DNA from 2 places in the Arthrobacter gyeryongensis genome. Region 1 is predicted to be linked to the other one. Evidence: predicted binding sites of a transcription regulator. Region 1 holds the regulator's gene; the other holds the start of a gene.
What was found. Region 1 encodes HrcA, which represses chaperone genes, less so after heat shock. Its sites were predicted from a motif close to TTNGCACTCGNNNNNNNCGAGTGCNAA; they were not measured.
Positions count from the first base shown of each region.

Region 2: groL (chaperonin GroEL) is a predicted target of HrcA. The motif match lies at 2,395-2,421, and genes of this name have one in related genera.

Region 1 covers NZ_BAABKK010000003.1:45,219-54,711, forward strand. The annotation lists gene ABEA18_RS01850 (PhoH family protein) at 1-344, opposite strand, end outside; gene ABEA18_RS01855 (GerMN domain-containing protein) at 766-1,653, shown strand; gene ABEA18_RS01860 (16S rRNA (uracil(1498)-N(3))-methyltransferase) at 1,687-2,463, opposite strand; gene dnaJ (molecular chaperone DnaJ) at 2,466-3,596, opposite strand; gene hrcA (heat-inducible transcriptional repressor HrcA) at 3,664-4,677, opposite strand; gene ABEA18_RS01875 (DUF3097 domain-containing protein) at 4,859-5,716, shown strand; gene ABEA18_RS01880 (DUF4870 domain-containing protein) at 5,819-6,232, shown strand; gene hemW (radical SAM family heme chaperone HemW) at 6,273-7,502, opposite strand; gene lepA (translation elongation factor 4) at 7,581-9,434, opposite strand.
Region 2 covers NZ_BAABKK010000032.1:70,235-89,460, forward strand. The annotation lists gene ABEA18_RS20910 (RNase H family protein) at 1-325, opposite strand, end outside; gene groL (chaperonin GroEL) at 556-2,184, opposite strand; gene ABEA18_RS20920 (ABC transporter substrate-binding protein) at 2,479-3,702, opposite strand; gene ABEA18_RS20925 (cold-shock protein) at 3,819-4,022, opposite strand; gene ABEA18_RS20930 (LytR C-terminal domain-containing protein) at 4,162-4,773, opposite strand; gene ABEA18_RS20935 (DUF3263 domain-containing protein) at 4,823-5,158, opposite strand; gene ABEA18_RS20940 (uracil-DNA glycosylase) at 5,292-6,059, shown strand; gene ABEA18_RS20945 (siderophore-interacting protein) at 6,075-6,914, shown strand; gene ABEA18_RS20950 (threonine/serine exporter family protein) at 6,952-8,430, opposite strand; gene ABEA18_RS20955 (lipid II:glycine glycyltransferase FemX) at 8,509-9,582, opposite strand; gene ABEA18_RS20960 (hypothetical protein) at 9,812-9,976, shown strand; gene ABEA18_RS20965 (L-serine ammonia-lyase) at 9,957-11,387, opposite strand; gene glyA (serine hydroxymethyltransferase) at 11,633-12,970, opposite strand; gene gcvH (glycine cleavage system protein GcvH) at 12,967-13,362, opposite strand; gene gcvT (glycine cleavage system aminomethyltransferase GcvT) at 13,892-15,025, opposite strand; gene gcvP (aminomethyl-transferring glycine dehydrogenase) at 15,039-17,891, opposite strand; glycine riboswitch at 17,944-18,051, opposite strand; glycine riboswitch at 18,053-18,150, opposite strand; gene ABEA18_RS20990 (TetR/AcrR family transcriptional regulator) at 18,258-18,806, opposite strand; gene ABEA18_RS20995 (MFS transporter) at 18,889-19,226, shown strand, end outside.

The sequences.
Region 1 (9,493 bases):
TGGCTGCGCAACAAGGACACAAGTTGCTGGAGCACGTCCGGGGTGATGACCGTCCCCTTGCCGACCAGGCCGCGGACTTCCTCCAGAAGCCGCATAATCCGGGGAACATCGCTCGACGGTCCGCTGAAGGAGAGCTCGTTGCCGCGCACATGAAAGTCGACGCCGGGGAACTGGGCTTCGATGTAGCGCAACGCCTCGTCATGGCTACCAAGGGTCTGAACCATCTGATCCGAGTTGTCAAAGATGACAACTTCCGTCCGGGCGCCCGGGACAGAGTGTGGGAACTCGGCCGGACCTGTGTCAACGCTGCCGGCCTTGGGCCGCCCGTTCAATGATTCTGTCATAGTGCTGGCCTTGCGGCCTCTGCTCCTCCGGCTTGGTGATGTCCATCGATTTTCTCCGATGTCCGTCTGCTGGATGGGCGCACGATCGCGGGCCTCGGATTGCTTTCAATCCTACGCCAGCCAGTCTCCGGGGTGGTTCCGGGCCGTGCCCGGCGGGGCTGCGGGCGGCCGATCCATGCCGCTTTGGTATCAACTCGGCATCGACCTCGTATCAATCGGATTGCAGTTGGCCGCCGGGGTATCGAAACGCCAGCCGGGGCCCAGGAGACTGTGACAAGCTGATTCATGGGCAAAATGCCCCTGTGCCCGGCCACCGGGCGCATGCCTCCCCCGCACCACCGCGGCCGAACACGAGCAGGAATCCACCATCACCAGGCCAGCCGTCACTCCACACGGCACACGCATCCGGAAACGCTCCGCGATGCTTGTGACCGCTTTGACGGCTGCCTTGTTCCTGTCGGGCTGCATTGCCGATCGCACAGGACAGGGATCCACGACTCCGATCCCCACCCCGACAGTTGCGCTGCAGACGGTGCCGGACAGCAATGCTCCGCTCGAGACAACCCAGGCCTCAAACAAGATCCCCGTGTACTGGATCGGGCGTAGCGACACGGAAACCTTCCTGTACCGCGAATTCCGTGACAACCCTGGCAACGAGAACCCCATCACCACGGCCCTGCGGATCATGATGTCCCAGAAGCCGTTGGATCACGATTTCTTCACGCCGTGGCAGAACCCAGGCAGCCTGGCGACCTCGATTTCCGGTAAGAACGTCGTCACTGTCGATGTTTCCCGTGACGCGTTCAATTCCAATCTCGACGCCGGGATGGCACAGCGGGCGGTCCAGGAACTCGTCTATACGGCCACCGCAGCGGCCGCGAGTTCAGGGCTGATCGATTCAGGACAGCAGATCAAGGTGACCATCCTGGTGGACGGGCACACGGACTACATGGCATTCGGGCAGGTCAAACTGGGCGATCCGATGGTCCGCGACGCATCCATGGTGGCGCCGGTGTGGATCATCGACCCGCAAGAGGATCTGACCTTGCCTGCCGGTCCCGTCAAGTTCAACGGCCGGAGCACGGACCCCTCGAAGAAACTGCATTGGCAAATCCTCCGCGAGAACTCAAACGGCGACAAGTCCTCCTACCTCGCTGGGCAGACCACTGCTTCTACCGTTCCCGGACAAGGTGGAGCCTTCAACCTCACAGTGGGGCTCGGAGCGGGCCGCTATGAATTGCGGGTTTCCTTGGTAGGACCCAACGACGCCGACGTCGCGACGGATACGCGCGCTTTCAGCGTTCGCTGAGGACGTGCGCTGATCCAGGACGGGCGCTGCAGGCTACCAGCGCCCCAGAATGTCACTGGCCAGCACGACGGCGGCGGGTCCCGCCGTCGACGAGCGAAGCACGTGGTGGCCCAAGAGCGCGGTGACCGCGCCAACGTCGCTGAGCTTCGTCACTTCGCGCGGTGAAATGCCACCCTCCGGGCCGACGATGAGCAGGACTTCCCGACCCGCTCCGGTATCCGCGTCGGAAACCTCGGCCTGCCACTTCTCCAGGACATCCCGCAGCGGACGTTTCGCGTCCTCATGCAGGATGATCGCCAAGTCAGACGCGGCAACCGCCGCAGCCAGGCCGGAGCCGTCGACGGCGGCACGCACCTCGGGAATCCAGGCGCGCCGCGCCTGCTTGGCGGCTGCCGTGGCGACGGACTGCCACTTCGCGTGGGCTTTGGCGGCCCGCTCACCCTTCCAACGGACGATGGAACGCTCCGCCTGCCAGGGCACGACGGCGTCGATCCCGAGTTCCGTTGCCGTCTCGACAGCAAGTTCGTCACGGTCGCCCTTCGCGAGGGCCTGGATCAACACGAGCCGTACGGTTGGTTGGTACTCCTCCTGGACAGCGGTGGCAAGGACCGTCAAGGTTCCCTGCCCGGATTCGGTCACGGTGCCCGTGAGCCGTTTTCCGGCACCGTCGGCAATATCGACGGCTTCGCCGATTTCCAGGCGCTTGACGGTGACAGCGTGCCTGGCTTCGGCGCCGTCGAGCACGAAAGTGTCTCCAGGGCCGAGCCCGTCAAGCGTTCCGGCTGCTGTGAAGAATACGGGGTTGCTCACCGCTATAGGTTACCGAGCTTGTCCCGCAGCTTCGCGAACATACCGCCGCTGGCCACAAGCTTGCCCTCAGTGAACTGCTCTCCGCGCAATTTCGCCAGTTGGCGAAGCAGGTCTTCCTGTGCGGCGTCGAGCTTGCCGGGCGTCTCAACGTGCAGGTGCACCTTGAGGTCTCCCCTGCCATAGCCGCGGAGATGGGTGACGCCGAGTCCACGCAGGGTGATGACTTCGCCGGACTGCGTGCCGGACTTGACGTCAATCTCCTGGAGCCCGTCGAAAGTCTCAAGCTGCAGCTCGGTACCCAGTGCCGCGGCAGTCATCGGAACGCTCAGCGTGGCGTGAAGGTCGTCGCCTTCGCGGATGTAGGTGGAGTCACTGTTGACCCGGATCTCCACGTAGAGGTCACCGGGAGGACCGCCCGCGGGACCTGCTTCGCCTTGCGACGACAGCTGGATGCGTGTCCCGGTAGCGACGCCGCCAGGCACTTTGACGGTCAGTGAACGGCGGCTGCGGACGCGGCCCTGGCCGTTGCACTCATTGCAAGGATCCTTGATGATCGAGCCGAAACCTTCGCACGATCCACACGGTGCGGCTGTCATGACCTGGCCGAGGATCGAGCGCACAGCCCGCTGGACCTGGCCCGAGCCGCCACAGATGTCGCAGCGCTCCGGGTGGGTGCCCGGACGGCAGCATGAGCCTTCGCACGTGGGACAGATGACAGCGGTGTCCACCTCAAGCTTCTTGTTGACACCAAAAACGGCCTCACGCAAGTCGATGCGAACGCTGATCAGGGCGTCCTGCCCGCGGCGCATACGTGATGCGGGGCCCTGCATGCCGCCACCTCCTCCGCCGAAGAAGGTATCGAAGATGTCCTGGAATGCGAATCCCTGGCCCGCGTATCCTCCGCCGAAACCGTTGTCGGTCCCGTTCTCGTTGCCAGTGGCGTCGTAGACGCGGCGCTTCTGGGGGTCGGAGAGGACCTCGTAAGCGTGGGTCACCGCCTTGAATTCCTCGGCTGCGCCGGCCCCGGGGTTCACATCGGGGTGCAGCTTACGTGCGAGTTTGCGGTAGGCCTTTTTGATCTCCTCGCCGGTTGCTTCCGGCGAGACGCCCAGAACGTCATAGTGACTGCTCAAAGTCGGTATCTCTTCCTTGTTTACGGTTCCACTGCGTTTCTTGCGAGGCGCCTTCCAGCCGAGGCTGTCAGCCGCCCAGAATGCGGGAAAGGTAGCGTGCGACGGCACGGACGGCCGCCATGGTGTTGGGGTAGTCCATGCGGGTGGGTCCAAGAATGCCGATCTTGGCGCTGCTGCCCGGACCGTAGCCCGTGGCAACCACCGAAGCCTCCGAGAGGCCGTCATAAGGGTTTTCGCGGCCGATGCTCACCGTGACGCCGCGGGGGTCTTCCGCCATATCCGACAACAGCCGCAACATGACCACCTGCTCCTCGAGTGCTTCGAGGACCGGACCGATGCTCAGCGGGAAGTCCACGTTGGAGCGGGCCAGGTTTGCCGTGCCTGCCATGACCATGCGCTCGTCGCGGCTCCGTTCGGCAAGCCTTTCCAGGCCGTGGGCAAGGGCGCCTGCAAGGTTGCGAAGCGTCGGCGGGCACAGGGCAACCACCGAGGGCAGGACTTGCGGCATGAGGTCGAGCTGGGAGCCGGCAATGCTTCCAAGGAACCGCGCGCGCAAGGCCATGAGCTCTTCGTCGGTGGCGTCCGTCGCTGCGTGCACAACGCCCTGTTCCACTTTGCCCGAATCGGCGATCAACACCACCAGGACCTGGCGCGGTGCCAAAAGGACAAACTCAATGTGCCGGACGCGTGCGCGGCTCAGGTGCGGGTACTGGACGACGGCGACCTGGTTGGTCAGTTGGGAGAGGAGCCGGACGGTGCGCTCAAGGATGTCCTCAACGTCGTCGGGTCCCTCAAGCAAGGAATGGATGGCCCGGCGCTCGGCAGCCGAAAGCGGCTTGACCTCGGAGATGCGGTCGACGAACAGGCGGTAGCCCTTGTCCGTGGGAATGCGGCCGGCACTCGTGTGCGGTGCGGCAATGAGGCCTTCTTCTTCCAGAAGTGCCATGTCATTGCGGATGGTGGCGCTCGACACTCCCAAATGGTGCCGTTCGACCAAGGCTTTGGAGCCGACGGGCTCGCGGGAGTGAACGTAGTCCTCCACGATGGCGCGTAACACTTCAAGCTTGCGTGGTTCGCTCACTGCCCACCTCCAATCAACATTTAAATAATTAGCACTCAACATGCCCAAGTGCTAACAAGTCTAGTATGAGCCACCTCGTTGTTAGCATTGGTACCGCTCGCGGCGAACATGATTCCCGCGCGGCCGTGGGTAATGCCACGGACCGTCAACGATCCCCCTAGCGCAAAGTGGTGTGAAGACCGTGTCTTACGACAATTGGGGCCCGCAAGACCTCTCCTCGCCTGCCAAACGGCAACTGCCTGAGGTGCCCGTTGAACGCGGGATGGTTCTCGAGGATGTGCAGTCCGGTTGGGTCGGGGCCGTGACCAGGGTGGAGAAGTCCGGAGGCATGCACATTGTGGTGCTTGAGGATCGGCGGGGAAAGGCCAAATCGTTCCGGCTCGGATTTGGATTCCTCCTGGAGGGACAAGCGGTGAAGCTCGTGCCGCCGGCTCCACGCGCCACGGCCGCAAATGCCGCGGCGCAAGCAGGCAGGACGGCATCGGGATCCGTCCGCGTCGCCGGGCAGCGGGCCCAAGTCGCCAAGGCGAGCCGGATCTGGGTGGAAGGCAAGCACGACGCCGAACTCGTGGAAAAGGTGTGGGGAGATGATCTTCGGGTGGAGGGCATCGTCGTCGAGCCCTTGCACGGCGTGGACGATCTCAAAGCGGCCATTGCCGGGTTCTCCCCCGGCCCGGGGCGCCGGCTCGGAATCCTCGTGGACCACTTGGTACCGGATTCGAAGGAGTCGCGGATTGCTGCCGACGCCATGACACTGCCGGGCGCCGCGGGAAACGTCCTGATCGTGGGACATCCCTACGTGGATGTCTGGCAGGCAATCCGGCCCAAGGTGTTGGGGATCGAACAATGGCCAACCATCGCGCGTGGCACGGATTGGAAGACCGGCATCCTGAGGTCGTTCGGCTGGCCGCATGAGACGGCCGAAGATGTAGGGCTGGGTTGGCAAAAGCTTCTTGGCGCCGTCCACAGCTACGCCGACTTGGAGCCCTCTTTGCTGGGCCGCGTGGAAGAAGTGATCGATTTCCTGACTGTTCCGTGACGATTGCGCGCCCCGGGCAGAGGAGTTGGTCGGCTGATCGCGTGCCGAGCAAGTATTCTGGGACAGCAACACTGCACCGATTGATACTCGAAGGAAGATACTGTGGCAGACAACGCTCCTGACGATCGGGATGGCACCTCGGGCCAGTCCCAGTACCACGGCGTTCCTGCCAACGCGCTGCCCTTGACCGCCTCGGAAGACCGGCAGTGGGCAACACTGGCACATTTCGGCGGGATCCTTGGCTGCGTTCCTTCGCTTCTGATCTACCTGATCTTCCGCGAACGCGGCCCCTTCACGGCACAGGAGTCCAAGGAAGCGCTCAACTTCACCTTGCCTCCGACGATTGCCGCAGTGCTCGCCAACGTCCTTGTCTTGCTCCCGGTCGTCGGAAACCTGTTCGCTGTCCTTGCCACCGCAATCTGGGTCGCCGTGACATGCTTCTCGGTGTCAGCCGGAATCCGCGTCAACCACGGACAGCCGCACCGCTACCGCTTCAACCTGCGCTGGATCAAGTAGCCGGTCTTCGCGGGTCCGTACGTAACTCCCGCACCTCGCGCTAGTCCGGAAGGATCCGGCGGACCACGGCGTCTGCGAGTAGCCGGCCCTTGAGAGTCAGGACCAGCCGTCCTTGGAAGGCCGCACCAGGCTCAACCAGGCTGTCGGCAATGAGGCCTGCGACGGCGTGGCGGCCCACCTTGTCGAGCGCGTCGACTTGAAGCCCGGTGCCGAGCCGAGCCTCCAGCATGATGCGTTCCACTTCCCGGGTACCGGCGTCGAGCGTTTCACGTCCAGCGGCCGGAGACACCCCGCTGCCGAGCCTGTTGGCATAGGCCGTGGGGTGTTTGACGTTCCACCAGCGGACGCCGCCCATGTGGGAATGCGCACCGGGTCCGATGCCCCACCAATCGTCTCCCCGCCAATAGGCTAGGTTGTGTTTGCACGCCTGTTCGGGAGTGCGGGACCAATTGCTGACCTCGTACCAGTCCAGACCGGCGGCGCTGATCAGCTGATCGGCGAGTTCGTATTTGGCGGCGTGATCGTCGTCGTCGATGCCGGGAACTTCTCCGCGCCGGATCTGTGCCGCCAGCTTCGTGCCTTCTTCAACGATCAGCGCATAGGCGCTGATGTGGTCCGGACCGTAGGACAACGCTGTCTCCAGGGAGGTCCGCCAATCAGCCATGGACTCGCCGGGAGTGCCGTAGATGAGGTCGAGGCTCACGGCGAGGCCGGCGTCGCGCGCCCATTGGACCACCAAGGGGACCCGGCTGGGAGTGTGTGTACGGTCCAGGACCTTGAGTACGTGAGGGACCGCCGACTGCATGCCGAAGGAAATCCGCGTAAAGCCGGCATCCGCGAGCAGCTGGAGGGACTCCGGCGTCACAGAGTCCGGATTCGCCTCAGTGGTGACTTCGGCCCCGGCTTCCAGTCCCCAGTGCCCGACGGCGGCCGTCAGGATCCGCGCGAGGTCTTCAGCAGGCAGGAGGGTCGGCGTCCCGCCGCCGAAGAACACCGTGCTCAGGGGCCGTTGCGGCAGCCCGGAGGCTTCCATGGCCCGGACGGCGAACTCCACTTCCGAAATGGCAGTGGACGCGTAGGCGTCCTGGGAGGCGCCGCCGCCAAGCTCAGTGGCTGTGTACGTGTTGAAATCGCAGTATCCGCAACGGACGGCACAGAAAGGTATGTGGACGTACAGTCCAAACTTTCGTGAATCGACGCCGTCGAGCACCTGCGGCGGCAAGAGTCCGTCCGCAGGTGCCGGATCCCCGAGGGGAAGAACGCTAGGCACGGATTTCCCCTCGTGCCCGTCCTGCGCGCACCGCTACAGTGCGCGCCTGTCCCGTGGTGTCCCGGGCGAAAAGCCGCATTACTTCTTGGCCTTGTCCTTGGATTCGTCGGTGGTCAGGGCTGCGATGAACGCTTCCTGTGGAACTTCCACGCGGCCCACCATCTTCATGCGCTTCTTGCCTTCCTTCTGCTTTTCCAGAAGTTTGCGCTTACGGGTGATGTCACCGCCGTAGCACTTGGCAAGGACGTCCTTGCGGATGGCGCGGATGCTCTCGCGGGCAATGATCCGCGAGCCGATAGCGGCCTGGATGGGCACCTCGAACTGCTGGCGGGGAATGAGCTCGCGCAGCTTGCCAGTCATCATGACCCCGTAGGCGTAGGCCTTGTCACGGTGGGTGATGGCGCTGAAAGCGTCAACCTGCTCACCCTGGAGCATGATGTCCACCTTGACCAGGTCGGCGACCTGCTCGCCGTCGGCCTTCCAGTCCAGCGAACCGTAGCCTCGGGTCTTGGACTTGAGGATGTCGAAGAAGTCGAAGACGATTTCGGCCAGCGGCAAGCGGTAGCGGATTTCCACGCGGTCTTCGGAGAGGTAGTCCATGCCGCCCATGACGCCGCGGCGGCTCTGGCACAGCTCCATGATGGCGCCCACAAACTCATTGGGCGCCAGGATGGTGGCGGACACCATCGGTTCGCGAACCTCCGAGATCTTGCCCGTGGGGTACTCGCTGGGGTTGGTGACGTGGATGACCCGCTTGTCCTCCAGCGTGACCTCGTACTCAACGTTGGGAGCGGTGGAGATGAGGTCGAGGTTGTACTCGCGCTCGAGGCGTTCACGGGTGATTTCCAAGTGCAGCAGGCCAAGGAAGCCCACGCGGAAACCGAAGCCCAGGGCGGCAGACGTCTCAGGTTCGTAGACGAGTGCTGCGTCGTTGAGCATGAGCTTCTCGAGGGCATCCCGGAGCACGGGATAGTCCGTGCCGTCCAAGGGATACAAGCCGGAGAAGACCATGGGCTTGGCATCGGCGTAACCGGCGAGGGATTGCGAAGCGGGCTTGGCCAGGTTGGTCACGGTATCGCCGACCTTTGACTGGCGGACGTCCTTCACGCCGGTGATCAAGTAGCCTACTTCGCCGACGCCCAGGCCCTTGGAAGGCGTGGGCTCCGGAGAGCTGACACCGATTTCCAGGAGCTCGTGGGTGGCACGGGTGGACATCATCTGGATCCGCTCGCGCGGGTGCAGCATGCCGTCCACGACACGGACGTAGGTAACCACGCCGCGGTAGGTGTCGTACACGGAGTCGAAGATCATGGCTCGGGCCGGAGCGTCCGGGTCGCCGACAGGAGCCGGAAGATCGCGGACGATCTTGTCCAGCAGGGCCTCCACGCCCACGCCGGTCTTGCCGGATACGCGAAGCACGTCCTCGGGGTCGCCGCCGATCAGGTTCGCGAGTTCCGCGGCGTACTTTTCGGGCTGGGCGGCCGGGAGGTCGATCTTGTTGAGCACCGGAATGATCGTGAGGTTGTTTTCCATCGCCAGGTAGAGGTTGGCCAGGGTTTGGGCCTCGATGCCTTGAGCGGCATCCACCAAGAGGACTGCGCCTTCACAGGCCGCGAGGGAACGGGAAACCTCATAGGTGAAGTCAACGTGGCCGGGAGTATCGATCATGTTCAGGGCGTAGCTGGTGCCGTCAAGTTCCCAGGGCATGCGGACAGCCTGGGACTTGATGGTGATGCCACGTTCGCGTTCGATATCCATGCGGTCCAGATACTGGGCCTTCATGTCGCGGGACTTAACGACGCCGGTGTACTGCAACATGCGGTCGGCCAAGGTGGATTTACCGTGGTCGATGTGGGCAATGATGCAGAAGTTCCGGATGATGGCCGGATCTGTCGCGGCGGGCACCGGTGCGGTGCGGGCCATGGGAGACACGCAGGGTCCTTACTGTCGATACTCACACGGCCGGACTCCGGACTGGTCTGGACCATCCC
Region 2 (19,226 bases), on a different contig from region 1:
CAATGGCCTGGTCGATGTCCTTCAGGAGATCGACGTTCAAGACGGGCTTTCCGTCGGCCTTGCGCCAGCCCTTGCGCTTCCATCCCGGCATCCACTTGGTGATGCAATTGATGACGTACTGGCTGTCGCAGAGAATCTTCAGCTCTTCATCGGGAACATGTGCCGTGGACCGGAAGAGGTCCAAAACAGCCATGAGCTCGCCCTGGTTGTTGGTTCCGTGCGGCCAACCGCCGGCCCTCCAGCAAGAGTCGTTCACGTACCAGGCCCAGCCGGCAGGCCCGGGATTGCCGAGGGCAGAACCATCGGCGGCAGCAATAATCGTCATGGTTTCCATCCTGCCAGACCGCCCCGACACTCCCGGACCGCGAGGCAGTGAGCGAGCGTCCGGCCAAAACCCGACATACGTGAGCGGGCGTCCGGCCAAAACCCGACATACGTGAGCGAGCGTCCGGCCAAAACCCGACATACGTGAGCGAGCGTCGTTAAACGGCGACGACGGCCCCCACCTGAAGCGGGGACCGTCGTCGTGCGTGTGGCTAGTGAGCCGGCGCGGGCTTAGAAGCCGCCCATGCCGCCCATGTCGTCGCCGCCACCCATAGACGGAGCGTTCTTCTCCGGCTTGTCGGCAACAACGGCCTCGGTGGTCAGGAACAGACCAGCGATGGAGGCAGCGTTCTGGAGGGCCGAGCGGGTGACCTTTACGGGGTCGTTGACGCCGGCAGCCAGCAAGTCCTCGTAAACGCCGGTTGCAGCGTTCAGGCCGTGGCCCGACGGCAGGCCGCGGACCTTGTCGATGACAACGCCCGGCTCGAGGCCGGCGTTGTAAGCGATCTGCTTGAGCGGAGCGTCGATGGCAACGCGGACGATGTTGGCGCCCGTTGCTTCGTCGCCTTCGAGCTGGAGGTTGGCGAATGCCTTGGCACCGGCCTGGATGAGGGCAACGCCACCACCGGCGACGATGCCTTCTTCAACGGCAGCCTTCGCGTTGCGGACGGCGTCCTCAATGCGGTGCTTGCGCTCCTTGAGCTCTACCTCGGTTGCGGCACCGGCCTTGATGACTGCAACGCCGCCGGCCAGCTTGGCCAGGCGCTCCTGCAGCTTCTCGCGGTCGTAGTCGGAATCGGAGTTCTCGATCTCGGCACGGATCTGCGCCACGCGGCCGGCGATGGCGTCGGCGTCGCCGGCACCTTCGACGATGGTGGTCTCGTCCTTGGTGACAACAACCTTGCGGGCGTTGCCGAGCAGTTCGAGGGTTGCGTTCTCCAGGCTGAGGCCGACCTCGGAGGAGATGACCTGGCCACCGGTGAGGATGGCGATGTCGGCGAGCTGTGCCTTGCGGCGGTCACCGAAGCCCGGAGCCTTGACGGCAACGGACTTGAAGGTGCCACGGATCTTGTTGACGATCAGGGTGGCAAGGGCCTCGCCCTCGATGTCTTCGGCGATGATCAGCAGCGGCTTGTTCGACTGCATGACCTTCTCCAGGACCGCAACGAGTTCCTTCACGTTGGAGATCTTGGAGTTGACGATCAGGATGTACGGGTCCTCGAGGACCGTTTCCTGGCGCTCTGCGTCGGTGACGAAGTAAGCGGAGATGTAACCCTTGTCGAAGCGCATGCCCTCGGTGAGCTCAAGCTCGAGGCCGAAGGTGTTGGACTCCTCGACCGTGATGACGCCTTCCTTGCCGACCTTGTCCAGGGCTTCAGCAATGAGGTTACCGATTTCGGTGTCGCCGGCAGAGATGGAAGCCGTGGCTGCGATCTCTTCCTTGGTCTCGATCTCCTTGGCGGAGGCGAGCAGCTCGCGGATGACGGCTTCAACAGCCTTCTCGATGCCGCGCTTGAGCGACAGCGGGTCGGCGCCGGCAGCTACGTTGCGCAGGCCTTCCTTGACGAGGGCCTGGGCCAGGACGGTGGCGGTGGTGGTGCCGTCGCCAGCGACGTCGTCCGTCTTCTTGGCAACTTCCTTGACCAGCTCGGCGCCGATCTTCTCGTAAGGATCGTCCAGCTCGATCTCCTTGGCGATGGAAACACCATCGTTGGTGATCGTGGGGGCGCCCCACTTCTTTTCGAGGACGACGTTGCGTCCACGCGGGCCGAGGGTGACCTTGACGGCGTCGGCGAGGATGTTCAGACCCCGCTCGAGACCGCGGCGTGCCTCTTCATCAAATGCAATGATCTTGGCCATAACGGCGGTAGTCCTTTCGGGACAGTCGTTAAGAAGGTGCCTTCACTGCGGTGCCCGCGACGGACGATCCTTCGCATTCGGCCTCTGTACGCCGCGTGTTCCGGACCTCACCCCAGCAAGGTTTTCTTTGTTCTCCCAGGCACCCGCTATTTCCATGCGGCCGGAGCCGCGAAGAATTAGCAGTCAGTGCTTGAGAGTGCTAATCAATAATTAGCACTCACCCGAGGAGAGTGCAAGCAGCAAGAGCTGGAAACTACTCGCCACGCCAAGGGAATTCGCTACGGGCACAAGCCGTCACGGAGTCCGTGAGGCCGTCTCCTTGCCGCTCACCCGCGCAGTGTTGTCTGCCCCGTAGGTGAAGACCATGTAATTCGACGAGGTGACGTCGCCGTTGGCGTCGAACCCGATGGTGCCGGACTCGCCGTCGTAATCCGGGAGCTTGCCCCCCTTCAGCAGCTCGACGCAGTCCTTGTATGACGTACAGGACGTGCGTTCTTTCGTTGCCGCATCGCCCGACGTCGGACGCGTCCCACCCGACACAGTGGTGAGCCAGGCCGCGATCGAGCCACCGGCGTCGTCGCCCGCCGCTGCGGCCGCAAGCGCTGCGAGGGTAACGGCGTCGTACGTCTCGGCCGCGTAGGTCGTGTCCTTGAGTTTGGGGTCGATGCCAGTCAGATCGGATTGGAAGTCCGCACTCGGGAAGACACCTGGAAGAATCCCCCGCGCGCCGTTGAGGCCACCGGCACCGAGTGCGGTTCCGTATTGGCGGATGGCCCCGTCGCTCAAAATCAGGCTCTTGCCGCTCAGCCCCGCGTTCAGGAGCTCGGCCAGGGCGCCTTGGGCACCATCACGGGCAACCACGACGACGGCGTCCGGCGTGCCGGATTTGATGCCCACCGCGGCGGGAGCTGCTTTGCCGGCCGCGAATTCCGCGTTGGTCACGGCGTCCATTCCGAGGCTGCGGGCAGCGTCCATGACCGCTCCGGAGACACGTGTACCGTAGTCCCCGGCTTCATGCAGGACGGAAATCCTCTTGGCGCCGGCGTCGTGGGCAAGCTTCGCCAGGACGCTGCCCTGTGCGGCATCGGCGGCCGAAGTGCGGAAGTAGAAGCCGCCGTTCTTGTAGCTGCTGAGTCCTGACGCCGTGTTGGCCGGCGAGATAAGTGGAATCCGGGCAGGAGACAGCACATCGATGGCGGGGGGCGCATGGCTCGAATCCGTCGGCCCCACAACGACGTCGGCATGGGCTGATAGCAACGCCTTGGCTTGCGCCGCGGTATCGGCGGCGAAGGCCGCTGCGCTGGCCCCCTGGCTAGCGCTGCTGCTTCCGCTGGCCGCCGATGCCGGAAGCAACTCGACGGGATGGCCCTTGTATCCGCCTGCATCATTGATTTGCTTGGCGGCTGCCAACTCGGACTCGTTGAGGAATGCGGAGCTGCCGGTATTGTCCAGAATCACGCCGATGCGCAGGATGCCGTCGCCGCTCGGGGTAACCGAGCTGAGCCGGGCGTTAGCCACGGGGGCGGAACATCCGGCCAGTCCAAGGGCCAAGGCTGCAAAGCCTGCAAGAAGAGGAATTGCCCGGGACCGGCGCCCTCCAAGGGGCCAGGACAGCCCTGTTGCCGCAACACCCACTAGATAAGCCGCACGCTTTCTGCCTGCGGGCCCTTCTGGCCCTCGCCCAGTTCGAAGTCGACCCGTTGTCCTTCTTCGAGCGCACGGAAGCCATCCATCTGGATGGCGGACCAATGCACAAAGATGTCGTCACCGGACTCATCGACAGTGATGAATCCGTAGCCCTTTTCGGCATTGAACCATTTGACGGTTCCCAAAGCCATGATCCCCACACTTTCAACTAGCAGTGGCCGGCTTCCGGGATCTCCGGGCCAGCTCACAACTACTGTAACCACAGTCACGTTGCCGTAGCGCAACCTCGGGTGTGGGTGGCTGCAATGTTATTGAGGCGTAACCGAGTTGCTACTTGTACCCGGGGCCGAGGATGACAACCACGGGCTGCTGGAATTCGGCACTGTCCACAAGGTTGGAAATGCCCAGCAATTTACCGAGCGCTTCGGCATTGCCCTTCTGGGCTGCGCCTTTGTAGAAGACCGACGACGTCTGCTGGGGCATGCCGCCCCAGTTTGCGACGGTGGACAACGGCCAGCCCCCGCCTTGAACGAGGCCGGCCACGCGGGCAGCCAGGCCACCGGTGGTGGTGCCGTTGTAGACCGCGACTGCCGCCGTCTTGTCCAAGGGCGCCGTACTCGGGGTCGGCGTCGGCGTGCTGGAAGGTGTGTCGCTCGGGCTTGGCTGGCCGGACGCCTGCGCGGCGCCGCTTGCGGATGGTGACGCGGTAGCGCTTTGCTTGGGGGCATCCGCGGTGACGACGGCTTGCGGCGTCGTCGATGAGGTGAAACCAAGCTTCGGAAGGATGAGGAACGCAACGAGGCCTACGGCCAGCGCGATGCCGCCCAGCAACAGCACCGGCCAGAGGGCGGGCCGGGAAGCGGACGCGACGAGTCTGTGGACACCTTGGCGCGATGAGCTCTGCGGGACACGGTCGAATTCATCCCGGGCAAATTTGGTCATGGTGAAGCCTTGTCCTTGCTGCTTGCTTGCTGGGGGATCAGCGGGTGCTCTATGCGTCAGAACCGAGACGACGCGCTGTGCGGGCCCTCTGACGTGACATACGTAGTCTACGCAATCTCTTGACCAGCATAGGATCGTGCGCCAGTGCTTCTTCGGTGTCGATGAGGGCGTTGAGCAGCTGGTAGTAATGGGTCGCGGAGAGATCGAAGAGTTCCCTGACGGCCTGTTCCTTGGCCCCGGCGTATTTCCACCATTGCCTCTCCAGGGCGAGCATCTGCTGTTCACGCTCGCCGAGCGGCGAATCGCTGCGGAGTCCGGTGGACAGGTCTTCGAGCACCAATCCAGTTGCTTCGGACGCCATCGGTTCGCGTGCGGGTTCTGCCACGACACACTCCTTCGACGCATTGACTGAAAAATGTCCCCCGCCCATGCTAACGGGCGAATAACATCGATGTCATTTGCCCCGCCGTCTTGCGGAGCCGCTTTCCCCGGAGCCTCAGGACAGGGACAATGACTGGGTGGCAGGCGAAGAAGCGTTATTCGAGCTTGAATCCGAGGATCACTCCGCCGAGTTCGAGGCACTCCCGGGAATGGCTTTGGCGGACCTCATGGCGCCGGACTGGGCCGACGCGCTCTCTGGCGTCGAGGACGAGTTGCGCTCGGTGCTGACCTTCGTGGCGGCCGAGGCCACACGCGGAACCCACGTGTTGCCTGCGGCGTCCAACATCCTTCGCGCCTTCCGGCAGCCGCTTGCCGACGTCAAGGTGCTCATCCTGGGCCAGGACCCCTACCCGACGCCGGGACACGCCGTCGGGCTCTCTTTCGCGGTTTCCGGGCCAACCCGGCCCATCCCCCGCAGCCTCTCGAACATCTACCGGGAAATGGAGTCCGATCTCGGACTCCCGCCGCGGGTTCACGGCGATCTTTCGGCTTGGACGGGCCAAGGAGTGCTCCTCCTGAACAGGGTGCTCAGCGTGGCGGCCGGTGCGGCCGGCTCGCACCGGGGCAAAGGCTGGGAGGCCATCACGACGGCGGCGGTCGCAGCCGTCGCCCGCCGCCGCACAGTTGCGGGCCAGCAGAGTCCGCTCGTCGCGATCTTGTGGGGCAAGGACGCCGAAGCAGTACAGCCTCTGCTTGAAGGCGCCCCCGTGATCTCCTCAGCGCACCCCAGTCCCCTCTCCGCCTCGCGCGGTTTCTTCGGCTCGCGCCCGTTCAGCCGGGCCAACGCCCTGCTCCGTGCGCAAGGCGCAGATCCCGTCATCTGGGAGCTTCCACCGCTGCCCTAGCTTAGGCTTGCCTACATGACATCTTTGCCCGCGACGTCGTCTGCATCCCGCAATACCCGCCCCCAAGTGAACCTGACGGTGCTGCGCACGGAACAGCTTTCGCCCCATATGGTGCGCATCATTGCAGGTGGACCCGGGTTTGCCGGTTATGCGAACAACGACTTCGTGGACCGGTATGTAAAGATCGTGTTCCCGCAGCCCGGCGTCGACTATGAGCTGCCATTGGATCTTTGGGCCATCCGGGAGACAATGCCCCGCGAACAGTGGCCCTACACCCGTACCTACACCGTCCGTTGGGTGGACGAAGCTGCGCAGGAACTGGCAATCGACTTTGTGGTCCACGGCGACGAGGGCCTTGCAGGCCCGTGGGCCCTGGCAGCCCAGCCTGGGGACACTCTTGTCTTCACGGGCCCCGGCGGCGCCTACAACCCGGCGCCCGACGCCGACTGGTACCTTTTCGCGGGCGACGACGCCGCGCTCCCGGCCATTGCCGCCGCGATCGAATCCCTGCCGGCCGACGCCAAAGGCTTTGCCTTCCTCGAAGTCGATAGCGATGCCGACATCCTTGCGATTGCGGCTCCCGACGGCGTGGAGTTGCGTTGGCTTCTTCGCTCCGGGGTCCCTGCCGGTTCAAGCTCGATCCTGCTCGACGCCTTGGGCGATGCGGAGTGGCTGCCCGGCCGCGTCGACGTGTTTGCGCATGGTGAGCGAGGCTATATGAAGGGGCTGCGGGACATCTTCTTCAAGCAGCGTGGGCTGGAGCGTTCCCAGGTATCGCTTTCCGGATACTGGGCCCAGGGGCGCGTGGAGGACGATTTCCAGGCGGAGAAGAAACTCCCGATCGGGCAGATCTAGGGCCTGCATACACTGGCGGGCGGCGGCCTGCGGCGGCCTAGCGCCGGCGGACGCGGCGTCGCTCGTTGCTGGCAAGCCCCTTGGTCAGCGGCCGGGCAAGGTTGTCGCCCAACACAATTCCTGCGGCCACGCCCAGCACGATTGCTCCGGCGTTGAGCATGCCTCCCGAACCCACCAGTACATCTGCTTCTTGCACCGTCAATACATACATGGAACGGAATATCTTTAGGCCCGGGAGCAGGATGAGGGCTGCCGGGACGGCGACCACGAGCTGCGGGGCTCCGAGCCTGAGTGCCACCATCCGTGCGAGCAGGCCGATGACCACGGCGGAAATCGCCGGCGAGAGCCGGTCTCCGAAGCCAAAGTTGGAAGCCCCCCACAAGACGAAGTAACCCACCAAACCCACTGCCGCCGTCGGGAGCAGAAGTTTGAGCAGGGTCTGTTCGGTGATGCCGATGGCAATCACGGCTACGGCGATCAGGACGGCCTGGCCCCACAATGGATACGCTTCGGGGAATGTTTGCGTGACGTCGATCGCGACGCTGCCGATGAGGTCACCCACAACCACCGCGACGGCGATGCCCGCAACGATCGCGCCGAAGGTCAGGATCGTTGACAGGAATCGTCCGGCCGCAGTCACGGGGAATCCGTTGATGGCATCTTGCACGGAAGAGACAAGCCGCCCGGTTGGCAGGAGCAGGAGAATGCCGCCCGCAACGACGATGGACGGCGGGATATCCGCCCCGGCCCAGTGGAGCATGAGCGCGATGAACGTGACCAGGAAGGAGCAAGCGGCTGTCACGAAGAAGTCAGGCGTGCGCCACTTGCCCAATTGCCGGGCCACGAGGTTGACGAGCATGTTGGAGACGAAAGCCAGAGCGGACGCTCCAACTCCCCCGCCCAGGACTCCGACAAAAACGGCGGAGAAGACGCCGAACGCCATGGTGACCATCCACCGCGGGAAGGGCTTGCTGCTGCGGATGATGTCGTCCAGGCGGCTCACCGCTTCTGACCTGCCCACCCCGCCGGCCACGATATCCGTGACGAGCTGGTGCACCTGGGCCAGTCCTGCGTAGTTGTTGGTCCAGGAGCGAACCACCCGGAGCAGTGTAATGGGAGTCTGGTCCTTGGGCGCGTAGTTGAGCGCGACGGACTGGTTGGTGATGTCGACTTCGATGTTCTTCAACCCGAGTGCCGCCGTGACCGCGATGATGCTGGTCTCGACTTCCAGGGCACCGGCTCCGTAACGAAACATGGATTCTGCCATGTGCAGCGCGAAGTCGATGGTCTTGCGGGCCGAAGCATCAACACCGCCCACGTGGATGATGGGGTTGGCGTAGGGACTTCCCGCCAGGCGATCGACGATGCTCATGGGGGCGGTGGGAGGATTCTCGCCCTGCACGAGCCTGCGAAGCATGCGTTTGGCATTGACATTCTGGCGCACCTGGGATGGCTTGAGCGGCTGCGTCTTGGGCAAGCCGTCCGTGTTGGGCCTGTTGTCGGGGCGGTCAGTCACGCGGGTGTTCCTCCAAGGGGCGGGGTTCCTCCAAATACGGGGTTTTGCACATGCAGCACACGGGTCGGCGCTGCGATTCTAGTAGAACTGCTGGCCCGTGCGGCGGGTGTAGACCTGCCGCGCAATACGTTCCCCGGCTGCGGTCCAGAGCTTGTACTTCAGCGGGCTGATGACTTGGTCATAGCAGCCGACGAAGTCGGTGACGGTCTTGCTGAAGCTGGTCTTGAACAGGCCAAGTCCGTGGAAGGGGTGCGAGGTGTCTTTGAGCCGGTCAGCGGGCGGGGTGCCACAGAAATCGTATTCCGTGCAACCCAGTTCCTTGACCTGGTTGATGGCGGTCCACTGGACCAAATGCGAATCGCCGTACTGCGCGCGCTTCTGCAGCGATCCGCCGTCCTTGTAGGTGCCCTTCCGGCCATAGTTGATGACGAAGGCACCAACCGAGGGGACACCGTTTTCGAAGACAAACAAGAGCCTGCCCTGGCCACGTTCGATGAAGTTGGTCCAGAACTGGCGATAGTACCCGAATTCGCGGACCCGCACTTGGGACTTCGCCTCGACCGTGTTGGTCATCAGCGCATACATGGCGCGGAAGTTCTCTTCCGTCGGTTCCATCGTGTGGACTTCGACGCCTTCGCGGATGGCCCGGCGAACGGCGTTCCGGCCGCGGGAATGCAGGTTGCGCAGAAGCTGGTTCTCCTCGGGAGAGATGTCCAGCAGGGCTGTGGAGTCGTTCGGCTGCAGGTTGGGGGTCTTGACCGCCCCGGTGGCCGCGATCGCGTCCCGGGCTTCGCCGCTGAGGACGATGTCCGGCTCGATTTTCACGGCGAAAACCCCGAGCTTGTCCCGCTTCACGAATTCCCGGTTGGCCTTGATGATCCCGGGAATGTCCTCGACGCCGGCCACGTCAGGACCCTTGATGAGGTACCAGAGCTTGCCGAGCAGTGGAAACGACTTCTCCAAGACCAGGTTGTAGCTGCTGTATTCCTCGGTCTCGTAGACAAGGTGCAGAGGCTTCCAGCCAAAGTGTTGCTTCACGTCCGCGAAGGCCTCGGATTGGAGGAGGTTGCCGCCGTTGGGGTTGGCCGTGACGTGTTTGTCCCAGTGTTCGATTTCCTCGGCGGTGGCAAAGCGTGCGGTAAATTCTCGCAAGGGGGCCGTGTCCAATCAGTTGCGTACGTGAGGCAGCAGGCGCCGGTGTGCGGCGCAGGCGTTCAGCCCCAAGTCTATCGGCCCCCACAGGGAGCCACAGCCTGGTCCGTTCCAACGCCTCGAAGTGGGCCCCTTCGATTTCTCACAGCGGCGGCAAAGGTTCCCCAAAGTCCACAGCTATCCCGGAGGCGGAAAGTGGTTGTAACGAAAGCCGAACCAGGAGGACCCGATGATCGTCTACCGCCCCATTCCGCCGCTCACCACCGGCCGCAGCAACAGCATTTGGTCGGTATTCGCGGCCATGGCATCCGCGGCGTTGCTGGGCCCCGCCTGGCCTTCCGGTACCCGTCGCCTTGAGTATCAGGAAGCGGGCGTCAGCACTCCACTACGTTGACGGCGAGGCCGCCCATGGCGGTTTCCTTGTATTTGGAGGACATGTCCTTGCCGGTTTCGCGCATGGTCACGATGACCTCGTCCAGGGACACCCGGTGGGTGCCGTCGCCCCAGAGCGCCATCTTCGCGGCGTTGATGGCCTTCGCCGCGGCGATCGCGTTGCGTTCGATGCACGGGATCTGCACGAGCCCGCCGATCGGATCGCAGGTCAGGCCCAGGTTGTGTTCCATCGCGATCTCCGCCGCGTTCTCCACCTGTCCCGGCGAGCCGCCCATGACTTCGGCCAGGCCGGCGGCGGCCATCGAGGAAGCTGAACCGACCTCGCCCTGGCAGCCCACTTCGGCGCCGGAGATCGAGGCCTGCTCCTTGTAGAGCACCCCGACGGCGCCCGCGGCGAGCAGGAACTTCACCACGACGTCGTCGCGGTCCTGTTGCGTGGCCTTGTCCATGCCGGGGGCGAAGTGCAGGGCGTAGTACAGCACGGCGGGGATGATCCCGGCGGCACCGTTCGTCGGCGCGGTGACCACGCGCCCGCCCGAGGCGTTTTCCTCGTTCACGGCCAGGGCGATGAGGTTCACCCATTCCTGCCAGTACTTCGGATCCCGGTAGTCAGGGTCCTGGTCTTTGGTTTCCTTCAGGAGCCGCTCGTGCCAGTCCGGGGCCCGACGGCGGACCTTCAGCCCGCCGGGCAGCACGCCTTCGCGCTTGAGGGACGTCTCGACACAGGCCTCCATGACGGAGTAGATGTGCAGCAGGCCTTCGCGGATTTCCTCTTCGGTCCGGGAGGCGCGCTCGTTGATGAACATGATGTCCGAAATGCCGAGCCCCTTGGAAGAACAGCGGCCCATGAGTTCGGCGGCGGTGCGGAAGGGCAGCGGGAGTTCCTTCTTGGACTCCTCCAGTTCCTTCTGGGCTGCGTCCTCTTCGCCTTCGCGGACGATGAAGCCGCCGCCCACGGAAAAGAACGTGGCCTCGTGCAGCACCTCGCCGTCGGCGCCGGACACGGAGAACTTCATCCCGTTCGTGTGCCGGGGAAGGACCGTGAGCGGGTGCAGGATCATGTCCGCTTCCCCGTACGGCAGCGACATGCCGGACTCTGGGTCGACGGCGCCGCAAAGGTTCAGTGTGCCGGTTTCGGCGATCGAGGCGAGCCGTTCCTCCACTTCCTCGGGGAGGATCTCCTCGGGGTGGTAACCCTCCAGCCCCAACAGCACCGCGGTCATCGTGCCGTGCCCGCGGCCCGTAGCAGCCAGGGAACCGTACAGATCAACGCGCAGCGACGCCACCCGTTCCAGGGCACCGGACTCCCTCAGCTCACCCGCAAAGACCGCAGCAGCCCGCATCGGCCCCACGGTATGCGAACTCGAAGGACCAATCCCAATAGAGAAAAGATCGAAGACGCCAACAGCCATGTCGGATTCCTTAGTTAGTTGTGGTCGGGTTGGGAGGGTGCCGGACATCCTCTGCATGCTCGGTCGCGAAGACGCCCGCTGAGCGGACGTGACGCTCCCTTAGACGCATGCTGCCGGATGCCCAGCCCCCTCCGAGGGGCCGACAGGCCGCGGTTTTCGAAAGCGTGCGTCAAAGCGACGAAGGAGCAGCACGCGTGAAAACTGGGGTCTGCCGGACCCGACGGGCTTGCCGGGGTCGGAGAACCTCAGCTGAGGTTCGCGACGCCCGGGTAGAGCGGGTGCGCGGCGGCGAGTGCCTCCACGCGGTGACGCAGGCCGGAGAGGTCCGCGCCGGCGTCGGCGATCAGTGCCTCGGCGATGATGTCCGCAACTTCACGGAACGCCGCCTCACCGAAACCGCGGGTTGCCAGTGCCGGGGTGCCGATCCGCAGACCGGACGTCACCATCGGCGGGCGCGGGTCGAACGGGACCGCGTTGCGGTTGACGGTGATGTCGATCGCAGCGAGGCGGTCCTCGGCCTGCTGGCCGTCGAGCTCGCAGTCGCGCAGGTCCACCAGGACCAGGTGCACGTCCGTGCCGCCGGAGATCACGTTGATGCCCTTGGCGGTGACGTCGTCCTGGACGAGGCGCTCGGCCAGGATCCGGGCACCGGCCAGCACGCGCTCCTGGCGTTCCTTGAACTCCGGTGAGCCGGCGATCTTGAAGGCCACGGCCTTGCCGGCGATCACGTGCTCCAACGGGCCGCCCTGCTGGCCCGGGAAGACCGCGGAGTTGATCTTCTTGGCGATGTCGGCGTCGTTGGTCAGGATGATGCCGCCGCGCGGACCGGCGAGGGTCTTGTGCGTCGTCGAGGTCGTGACGTGGGCGTGCGGGACCGGGGACGGGTGCAGGCCCGCGGCCACGAGGCCGGCGAAGTGCGCCATGTCCACCATGAGGTACGCGCCCACCAGGTCCGCTATCCGGCGGAACTCGGCGAAGTCCAGCTGGCGGGCATAGGCGGACCAGCCCGCCACGATCAGGGCCGGCTTGTGCTCGAGCGCCAGGCGCTCCACTTCGGCCATATCGATCCGGTGGTCCTCTTCGCGGACCTGGTACGGGATCACGTTGTACAGGCGGCCCGAGAAGTTGATCCTCATGCCGTGGGTCAGGTGACCGCCGTGGGCCAGGTTCAGGCCCATGATGGTGTCGCCCGGCTTGATCAGGGCGTGCATCACCGAGGCGTTCGCCTGGGCGCCGGAGTGCGGCTGCACGTTCGCGTACCCGGCACCGAAAAGGGCCTTCACACGGTCGATCGCGAGCTGCTCGATGACGTCCACATGCTCGCAGCCACCGTAGTAGCGCTTGCCCGGGTAGCCCTCGGCGTACTTGTTGGTCAGCACCGAACCCTGGGCCTGCATCACGGCCACGGCAGTGTGGTTCTCGGACGCGATCATTTCCAGGCCCGAACGCTGACGGTTCAGCTCGTCGTCGATCTTCGCCGCGATCTCCGGATCCAGCTCGGACAACACCGCGTCCAGGGACGGCGAAACGACCTGCTCGAACGCAATGTTCTCGGTGCCTGCGGCCCCGGTCGCCGCGCTCACAGCTCGCCACCGTTCTTGGAAGCGTATTCCTCCGCGGAAAGCAGCGGACCGTCGGACTCGGCGGCCACCTTGAAGAGCCAACCCGCACCGTACGGATCGTTGTTGATCAGGGCAGGATCGTCAACGACGGCGGAGTTCACTTCCGTGACCTCCCCCGTCACCGGGGAGTACAGGTCCGAGACGGACTTGGTGGACTCCACCTCGCCGCAGGTCTCCCCCGCAGTCACAGCGGAACCGACCTCGGGCAAGTCAACATACACGATGTCGCCGAGAGCATCGGTGGCCACGGCGGAGATGCCGACGGACACAATGTTCGATCCGGCTTCGCCGGAGTCGCGGGCAACCCACTCGTGCTCGTCGGAGTACTGGAGTTCAGGTGCAACTTTTGCCATGTTTTTTCCTTTGCGTTGGTCTAAATCTAATTGTGGTCGGGTTGGGTGGCGGGTGACGGAATTCCTCGGCGTGCTCGCTCGTTCCTCGCTTAGACGCACGCTGCCGGAATCCCGTCACCCGCCGTCCGCCAGTTCAGTTTTCGGGGCCAACAGTTCCGGAAAAGAACGCTGGCCCTTTCGGGTTTAGTAGGTGACCCATGGTTCCAGTGGGCCGATTCAGTTCCAGTGGGCCAAGCTGCGGCAGGTGGCCCATTTTCCAAAAACCTAGGGCGATCGAACGCGACAGGTGCCCGGTTCGCAACAGAGGCACCAAGGGTGAGCCGAGGTTCATACTGTTCGCCCTTTCTGTTCGATAACCACCCATCAGTTCGATAACCAAAGGTGACGAGGACGGCCCCATCGGGACCGGCATCCGGCAGCGGGCGTCTAAGGGAGCGTCACGTCCGCCCAGCGGGCGTCTTCGCGACCGAGCCCGCAGAGGATGTCGGTCCCGACGGGCTAAACGCAACCACGGTCACCCATCCGAAACTTATTTGGTCCGCTTATAGAAAGGCAGTGCGACAACCTCGAACGGCTCGGACTTGCCGCGCAGGTCTACGTCCAGAGCCGTGCCTGGCTCGGCGTGTTCGACGTCCACATATGCCATGGCGATCGGGTAGCCGAGGGTGGGGCTGGGCTGGCCGGAGGTGACTTCGCCGACCACCATGCCGTCCTTGAGGACCGGGTAGTGGTTGCGGCCGGCGCGGCGGCCCAGGCCCTTGAGCCCAACCAGCTTGCGGCCGCTGGTGGAACCGGCGCCCTCGGCCTTCAGGACTTCGAGAGCAGCACGGCCCACGAAGTCGCTTTCCTTCGCGAGCGAAACCACGGGGCCCAGCCCTGCCGAGAAGGGGTTGCCTTCGCGGGAGAGCTCGTTGCCGTAGAGCGGCATGCCGGCTTCGAGGCGGAGAGAGTCACGCGAAGCCAGGCCGGCGGGGATCAGCTCGCCGTCCTGGGCAACTGCCGCGATTGCCTGCCACAGGGCGGCAGCGGCATCGTTGTCCACGAAGATTTCGAAGCCGTCCTCACCCGTGTAGCCGGTGCGGGCGAGCAGCAGTTCCGTGGTCTTCCCGGCAAAGGTGAAGGGCACCTCGACGGCGGCGTAGTACTTGAGTTCGGTGACCAGCGAGTGCTGTTCCGCCGGGACCAAGCGGAGGAGGATTTCTTCCGCCTTGGGACCTTGGACGGCGATCAGCGAGGTTGCCGCGGAGGCGTCCTCGACGACGACGTCGAAGTTGGCAGCCCGCTGCGCCAGTGCCTCGGCAACAACCTTGGCGTTGCCCGCGTTCGGAACCACCAGGAACTTGGCATCGCCGCGGCGGTAGGTGATGAGGTCGTCGATGATGCCGCCGTCTTCCTGGCAGATCAGCGAGTACTTGGCCTTGCCAACAGACATGGCGGAGATCTTGCCCACCAGGGCGTAGTCCAGGAATGCCGCGGCGTCCGGGCCGGTGACCCAGACTTCGCCCATGTGGGAAAGGTCGAAGAGGCCTGCGGACTGGCGGACGGCGTGGTGTTCGGCCAGTTCGGAGGAGTACTTCAGGGGCATCTGCCAGCCACCGAAATCGGTGAAGGAAGCGCCGAGCTTCTTGTGCTCTTCGTAGAGCGCAGTGTAGTTCTCAGTCATCGTGAGGAGTCCTTTAGTTCTCGAAGGCTTCGATCGGAGGGCAGGAGCAGACCAGGTTGCGGTCGCCGGCGGCGCCGTCGATGCGGCCTACGGGCGGGAAGTACTTGTCCTGCTTGAGGTGGTGGACCGGGAAGACGGCCTGCTCGCGGGAGTACTCACGGTTCCAGTCCGAGGAGACGACGGCGGCCGCGGTGTGCGGTGCGTGGCGCAGCGGGCTGTTCTCCACCGCGAAGTCGCCGTGGGCAACCTGGTCGATTTCCTTGCGGATGGTGATCATGGCTTCGATGAAGCGGTCGATCTCCCCGAGGTCCTCGGATTCGGTGGGCTCCACCATCAGGGTGCCCGCGACCGGGAACGCCAGGGTGGGGGCGTGGAAACCGTAGTCGATGAGGCGCTTGGCCACGTCTTCCGCGGTGACGCCGGTCTTGGCCGTCAGTTCGCGCAGGTCAAGGATGCACTCGTGGGCCACGAGTCCGCCTTCACCGGTGTAGAGAACGGGGAAGTACTCGTTCAGGCGCGAGGCTATGTAGTTCGCGGCAAGCAGCGCGGACTTCGTGGCCTCGGTGAGGCCTTCGCCGCCCATGAGCTTCACGTAGGCCCAGGAAATCGGCAACACACCGGCCGAGCCGTAACGCGAGGCGGAAATCGCAACGCCGTACCCGTCTTCATGGGCTGCCTTGTTGGCATCGCCCGGCATGAAGGGTGCCAGGTGTGCCTTGGCAGCGACCGGGCCCACGCCGGGTCCGCCGCCGCCGTGCGGGATGCAGAAGGTCTTGTGCAGGTTCAGGTGGGACACGTCGCCGCCGAACTTGCCCGGCTGGGCCAGGCCAACCAACGCGTTCAGGTTCGCGCCGTCAACGTACACCTGGCCGCCGGCCGCGTGCACGGAGTCGCAGATTTCGCGCACGTCCGCGTCGTACACGCCGTGCGTGGACGGGTAGGTGATCATGATGGCCGAGAGGACGTCCTTGTTGGCGTCGATCTTGGCCTGCAGGTCCGCGTGGTCGATGGTGCCGTCGGCCGCGGTGGCCACCACAACCACCTTCATGCCGGCCAGCACCGCCGAGGCAGCGTTGGTGCCGTGCGCCGAAGCCGGGATGAGGCAGACATTGCGCTGGGCCTCCCCGCGGGAGTGGTGGTAACCGCGGATGGCCAGCAGGCCCGCGAGCTCGCCCTGGGAACCGGCGTTGGGCTGGATGGAGACCTGATCGTAACCGGTGATCTCCGTCAGGTCAGCTTCCAAATCTTCGATCAGTTCGCGCCAGCCCACGGTCTGGGAATCCGGGGCGAACGGGTGGATCGAGGCGAATTCCGGCCAGGAGATGGCTTCCATCTCGGCGGTGGCGTTCAGCTTCATGGTGCACGAACCCAGCGGGATCATGGTGCGGTCCAGCGCGAGGTCGCGGTCCGACAGCTTGCGGATGTAGCGCAGCAGCTGGGTTTCGGAACGGTGGGTGTTGAACACCGGGTGCTGCAGGTAGTCCGAAGACCGCTCGACGGCGGCCTCCAGCGCGAAGCCCTCGCCGTCACCGGAAACAGTGGCACCGAAGGCCGCGACGACGTCGGCGACAACCGCCGTTGTTGTCGTCTCGTCGACCGAGACACCCACCGTGTCGGCGTCGATGCCGCGCAGGTTGATGCCCTTGGCCTCGGCGGCAGCAACGATCCCTGCGGCCTTGCCCGGGACCCGGACGGTGACGGTGTCGAAGAAGCTGCCGTGCAGGACCTCAAGGCCCGCGGCCTTGAGGGACGCGGCCAGGGTGCGGGCGTGGTGGTGTGCGGTCTCGGCGATCGCCTTCAGGCCATCGGGGCCGTGGTAGACGGCGTACATCGAGGACACGATGGCCAACAATGCCTGCGCGGTGCAGATGTTGGACGTCGCCTTCTCGCGGCGGATGTGCTGCTCGCGGGTCTGCAGCGCCAGGCGGTAGGCGGGTGTGCCGGCGTCGTCCTTGGACACGCCCACCAAGCGGCCCGGCATGGAGCGCTCGAGGCCCTTCTGGACCGCCATGTACGCGGCGTGCGGGCCGCCGAAGAACAGCGGGACGCCGAAGCGCTGGGTGGAGCCGACGGCGATGTCGGCACCCTGCTCGCCCGGAGGCGTGATCAGGGTCAGGGCAAGGAGGTCAGCGGCGACGGTGACCAGGGCACCGCGTTCCTTGGCGGCGGCAATCACGGCGGAGTGGTCGAACACCCGGCCGGAAACGCCCGGCTGCTGCAGCACGATGCCGTTGATCTCGCCCTCGGGCAGGCCTGCGGACAGGTCAGCGATCTCCACCTCGAAGCCCAGCGCCTCGGCGCGGCCCTTCACGATCGCGATGGTCTGCGGCAGGCAGTCGGCGTCGAGGACGGTCTTGCCGTCGTGGGCCGTCTTGTTCTTGTTGGCCCGGCGCATCATGAGGACTGCCTCGGCGACGGCGGTGGCTTCGTCCAGCAAGGAGGCATTGGCGATGGGCAGGCCCACGAGGTCCTGGACCATGGTCTGGAAGTTCAGCAGGGCTTCGAGGCGGCCTTGGGAAATTTCCGGCTGGTACGGGGTGTAGGCCGTGTACCAGGCCGGGGATTCGAGGATGTTGCGGCGGATCACCGGCGGAGTGACCGTGTCGTAATAGCCCTGGCCGATCATCTGCACGGCCGTCTTGTTCTTCGCCGCCAGCTTGCGAAGTTCAGCCAGAACTTCCACCTCGCTGAGGGCGTTCTGGAGCGTCAATGCGACGTCCTGGCGGATGTCATTGGGAACCGCGGTGTCTACGAGCGAATCGACACTGTCGTAGCCAACAGACTTGAGCATGATGTCAATGTCGGCCTGGCGGCGGGCGCCGATATGCCGGTCAACGAACGTAGTGGAGGTTGAACTAACCGTCACGAAGGAACTCCATAAATAAGGCGGCGCAGGGTGCGCCACAGCTAATCGGGTTCCTCCCCGCTCTGTATTGGACCTGAGAGTTTCCGCGAAATCGTGCTTGTGGCACTGTTCCGCTTGCACCGTCGGTGAGCACGCGTCAGCGCGCTGCTTTCCAGAGTTGCCTTGCCGCGGCGGTACGGGGGCCTGAGAGATTCCTGGGGAGGATTTGCTCCTACGGCGCCTGCATCACATGCCTGCAGGACTCTCCCGCCGCAGATCAAAGGCGTATTCAGTTATGTGAATCAGATCGTGGCTGCCGGTGACGGCTGCCACAACTACCAATTGTCCTATGGACTGCCCGTGTCCGCAAATGTGGTCACCGATCCCTCAGTTACGGAGGCGTTCGACGGCGGCCAGCAGCGCACCGACGTCGGCGCTCCTCGCGCTGGCCTTGGCTTCCGTATCACCGGCGCCGCCTTCAAGCATTGCGTTGAAGTAGAGTCCATCGCCCATGTACCGGACCGCTTTGGCCATTTCGGGCCCCACTTCCTCGGCGAGGACATCGAGCCATTGTTGCTGGATCCCGGCGAAGCGCCTGCGGGTTTCTTCATGGGCTACTTCCGCGAGCCGCGTGGCTGCCACGAACACTCGGTCCAAAGGAGTATCCGCCCACAGGGAAGACTTGATGAAGAATGCGGCCGCACCTTCGGGCGCTGCCTTCATTGCTTCGATGTCCAGTGCGGCCAGCCCGTCCATGCGTTCGAGCAAGGAGCTGATCATGGCTTCCTTGTTGGGGAAATGGTAAAGCAGGCCGCCCTTGGAGACGCCTGCGCGCTTGGCGACGGCATCCAGGGTGGCAGCCCGCTCCCCCACCTCGATCAGCAGGGCTTCAAAGGCATCCAGGACTGCGTCCCGGGCAATAGGTTTTCGCGGCATGGTGTCCATCATCCCTTAGTTCGATGCGGCAGTTCGATGAGTCAGATTGAAACTATACCGTCCAGACGGTACAGTTATATTCATGTTCAGCCCGTCCACAACCCAGCACCCCCGCACCCCTTCGATCCAATCCGCCCCGTGGCGCGATTGGGCTGCCCTGGCACTCCTGATGTTCCCCGTGCTGCTGGTGGCTGTGGACAATACGGCGCTGACATTTGCTCTGCCGCAAATCGCCCGTTCGCTGGAAGTCGGGGGCGTGCAGCTGCTATGGGTCGTCGATGCCTACCCGCTGGTGCTCGCAGCCCTGCTGGTGTCCATGGGAAACCTGGGAGACCGGATCGGCCGCCGCCGCCTGCTGTTGACCGGCAGCACCGGCTTCGCCGCCGTTTCCGCGGCCACCGCCTTCGCGCCGTCGGCTGA